Regions from separate parts of the Blautia fusiformis genome, predicted to be linked through region 1. Evidence: predicted binding sites of a transcription regulator. Region 1 holds the regulator's gene; the other holds the start of a gene.
What was found. The regulator NrdR, encoded in region 1, represses ribonucleotide reductase genes. The targets are predictions, from matches to a motif close to CACAANATNTTGTG.

Region 1 (2,210 bases):
GTACAGAGGCTACCGGTTACGGTGTTGTATACATGCTCAACGAGATCGCCAAAGCTCACAATGATTCCGTAGAAGGAAAAACAATCGTTGTAACAGGTTCCGGTAATGTAGCTATTTACGCTGTTGAGAAAGCTACTCAGCTTGGTGCCAAGGTTGTTGCAATGAACGACTCCAACGGATATGTCTACGATCCGAACGGAATCAACCTTGACGTCGTAAAGGATATCAAAGAAGTAAAACGTGGACGTATCAAAGAATATGCAGACCGTGTTGAGGGCGCTACCTACACTGAGGGACTTGGCATCTGGAATATCAAATGTGATATCTACCTTCCATGCGCTACTCAGAACGAGCTTGGTATTGACGGAGCTAAAACACTGGTTGCAAATGGCTGCAAATACGTCGTTGAAGGTGCAAACATGCCTACTACTCTTGATGCAACAACATACCTTCAGGAGAACGGTGTTCTCTTCATGCCTGGTAAAGCCGCAAACGCTGGCGGTGTTGCCACATCTGCACTTGAGATGAGCCAGAACTCCATGAGACTTTCCTGGACAAGAGAAGAGGTTGATGAGAAACTCCACAACATCATGATCGATATCTTCCACAAAACTGATGACGCTGCTAAACGTTACGGTATGGAAGACAACTATGTTGTAGGTGCAAACATCGCCGGCTTCGAAAAAGTTGTTGACGCTATGAAAGCTCAGGGTATTGTTTAATTAAGTTTCCTGAATCATTAATGTATATTTATAGCAGGGACCGCAGAGGATTTTCCCATGCGGTTCCTGTTTTTTTTTGTATCCACTTTTACGATCTCTGAAAAATCAAACATTCATGTTTCAAAAAAGGCCGGTTGTCTTTTGACAATCGGCCTGAAATCTCCTGCATTTGCGGTCTATTCATTTAATCTCTTAATTGATCAGCTTCTTCAGCTCATCCATAAAGGTACTGACATCTTTAAACTCTCTGTATACAGACGCAAAGCGTACATACGCCACCGCATCCAGATCCTTCAGATGCTCCATAACGATCTCTCCGATCTTGGTACTGCTGATCTCACGGTCTTCTGACCGGAAAATATCTCCTTCTATGGAATCGATCATCTCTTCCACTCTCTCAATGGGAATGGGGCGCTTATAGCAGGCACGAAGAACACCATCCTGGATCTTAGAACGTTTATAGCTTTCCCGGTTCTGATCCTTCTTGATCACAGTCAGCGGAATCGTTTCCACCTTCTCATAAGTTGTAAAACGCTTTCCGCAGGCATCACAGAGACGGCGGCGGCGGATGGAATTGGTATCCTCTACAGGTCTGGAATCTACAACTCTTGTATTATCCTGGTTACAGAACGGACATCTCACAGAACTCTCCCCCTTTCCGGATCAGTAAATCATTACTAAATTCGTTTTTATTATAAAATAAATGCACATAATGTGTCAATAATCGGACTTGCATAAATTTTACAGATTTTCCATAAAATCATACCAGGTGATGAATTTATGCGCATCTGTGAGCTGAAACAAAAAGAAGTGATCAATATCCATACCTGCCGCAGTCTTGGCTGCCCTCTTGATGTGGAATTCTGCTGTGAAACCGCACGTCTGAAAGCCCTGATCATGCCGGAACCGGGGAAATTTTGCTGGTGTTTTTCCAAAGAAAATGAATATTCCATTCCATGGGACTGCATCCGCCAGATCGGCGAAGATATCATCCTTGTTGATTTCCGTAATGAAAAACTGCTGTCCGGAGAATAAATACCTCCTTATTGTCAAGGCCCTTTATTTTTTATATTTTCCCTGAAAAAGTATATTTCAACCGCCCTCTGAGAATCATCTTAATGTACTGACAAGACAAGGAGGATTCTAAGATGGCACTGAATAAAGTTGAAATCTGCGGAGTAAATACCTCAACCCTTCCCGTTCTCGATCAGGAAGAAAAGGCGGAGCTCTTTAAAAGAATCAAAGCTGGCGATGAAGAAGCCAGGGAATTGTACATCAAAGGCAATCTGCGGCTTGTTTTAAGCGTGATCCGGCGTTTTCAGAACAGCAGTGAAAATCCGGATGACCTTTTTCAGATCGGCTGCATCGGCCTGATCAAAGCGATCGATAATTTCGACACCACTCTTCAGGTAAAATTTTCCACCTATGCAGTTCCCATGATCATCGGAGAGATCCGAAGATATCTCCGTGATAACAACAGCATACGGG
Region 2 (2,210 bases), on a different contig from region 1:
CCTGGTGTGATATACTGAAAAAAGAATGCTTATGTTTACGACGGAAATATAAATATCCGTTTTGACGGATAGAATGGAGGGAGCTTATGGCAGGTCAAAGGTGTCAGGTTTGTGGGGGTAAGGTTGTAAATGGCAGGTGTTCATTATGTGGGATGCCTTACAGAAATGATGAGGTGTTATATCATCTGAATGAGCCCCGGGAGATACATTATAAACATGCTTCCGCCAAAGTGCGGGATATGATGCGGCAGTATGGACAGGATGCTGATCAAACAACACAACATAACGGAAACGTAAACCGGAATACGAATGCAAACCGGAATACGAACGCAAACCGGAATACGAATGCAAGCCGCAATACCGATTTGAATCGGAATCTAACCGGAAGCCGGAATACAGGTGCAGCAGCCGGACGTAAGACTGCAGCGGCAGTTAATACCAGGAATAAAACAACGGTGGGCAGAAATCGTGCAGAAGTTTTAGATCAGGGAAAAAAACAGCAAAAAAAAGATCAGAAAAGCAGTGGGGCAGGCTGGATCATATGGTTTATAGTGACACTGGCCATTCTGCTTCCGAAATTATGGGATTTTCTTACAGACTGGATCGGAACGAATTTGTGAGAATATTTCTGCAGTGAGATCAGGCAGTACTAAGTGTCTGTATTTTCGTGTATACAGAAATATCCCTTTTCTTTTCTCCTCAGCTGTGTTATACTCATGCCTAGCACAACATATAGATGAAAAACAATATATAGAGGATATAGGTACTATATATAGTATTTTGCATAGCGACTTATATATAGCACAGGGAGGGATGAGCAATGTTATATGTGATCAAGAAAGACGGGACAAGAGAGGAGTTTAATCCGCAGAAGATCGTGGCTGCCGTGAACAAATCCGCAGAGCGTATTCTTTATACTTTTTCAGACGAGGAGAAGGATTTTATCTGCCGTTTTGCCCAGGAGCATGCGGATTCCCTTGGAAAGAATGAGATCGAGATCCAGGAGATGCACAACATCGTGGAGGGGGCTCTGGAGCGTGTGAATCCGGCAGTTGCCAAGAGCTACCGTGATTATCGGAATTACAAGCTGGATTTTATCCATATGATGGATGATGTCTATACCAAGAGTCAGGCGATCCGTTATATCGGTGATAAAAGTAATGCCAATACAGACAGCGCCCTTGTTGCCACGAAACGAAGCCTGATCTTTAATGAGCTGAACAAGGAACTCTATCGGAAGTTTTTTATGAACCGTAATGAGCTTCAGGCATGTAAGGACGGCTACATTTATATTCATGACCAGTCTGCACGTCTGGATACCATGAATTGCTGTCTGTTCGATGTGGCAGCTGTTTTAAGTGGCGGTTTTGAGATGGGAAATGTCTGGTATAACGAGCCGAAGACTCTGGATACAGCCTTTGATGTTATGGGGGATATCATTCTCAGTACAGCAGCACAGCAGTATGGTGGCTTTACAGTGCCGGAGGTTGATAAGATCCTGGCACCGTATGCAAAGAAGAGCTATGATAAATATATTTCCGAATTTATGAAATACTCGGACGAGAGCTGGAGTGGCCGTGAGGAGAGAGCTATTGAGTATGCTCTTGATAAGGTCCGCAGGGATTATGACCAGGGCTGGCAGGGAATTGAGTACAAGCTGAATACCGTCGGTTCTTCCAGAGGTGATTATCCGTTTGTTACGGTGACACTTGGTCTCGGAACCGAGCAGTTTGAGAAGATGTGTACGATTTCCCTTCTTGAGGTCCATCAGGGAGGACAGGGTAAGGCCGGACACAAGAAACCGGTACTTTTCCCGAAGATCGTATTCCTTTATGACAAAGAGATCCATGGTCCAGGAAAGTGCTGTGAGGATATTTTTGAGGCTGGTGTGGAGTGTTCCTCCAAAACCATGTATCCGGACTGGCTGTCTATGTCCGGCGCAGGCTATATTTCCAGTATGTACAGGAAATACAAGAAGGTCATCAGCCCGATGGGATGCCGTGCTTTCTTAAGTCCGTGGTATGAGCGTGGCGGTATGGAGCCGGCGGATGAGAATGATACGCCTGTTTTTGTGGGACGTTTTAACATTGGTGCGGTAAGCCTTCATCTTCCGATGATCCTTGCAAAGGCCAGAGCGGAGAGCAGAGATTTCTATGAGGTTCTGGATTTCTATCTGGAAATGATCCGTAACCTGCACATCCGCACTTACG

Region 2: the regulator NrdR is predicted to act here: its motif matches at 765-778, upstream of nrdD (anaerobic ribonucleoside-triphosphate reductase).

Annotation. Positions count from the first base shown of each region.
Region 1 covers NZ_JAJEPT010000002.1:53,188-55,397, reverse strand. Annotated here, with positions in the region: gene gdhA (NADP-specific glutamate dehydrogenase) at 1-722, shown strand, start outside; gene nrdR (transcriptional regulator NrdR) at 915-1,364, opposite strand; gene LKD46_RS02110 (YlmC/YmxH family sporulation protein) at 1,503-1,757, shown strand; gene sigG (RNA polymerase sporulation sigma factor SigG) at 1,871-2,210, shown strand, end outside.
Region 2 covers NZ_JAJEPT010000012.1:69,116-71,325, forward strand. Annotated here, with positions in the region: gene LKD46_RS11215 (hypothetical protein) at 87-620, shown strand; gene nrdD (anaerobic ribonucleoside-triphosphate reductase) at 821-2,210, shown strand, end outside.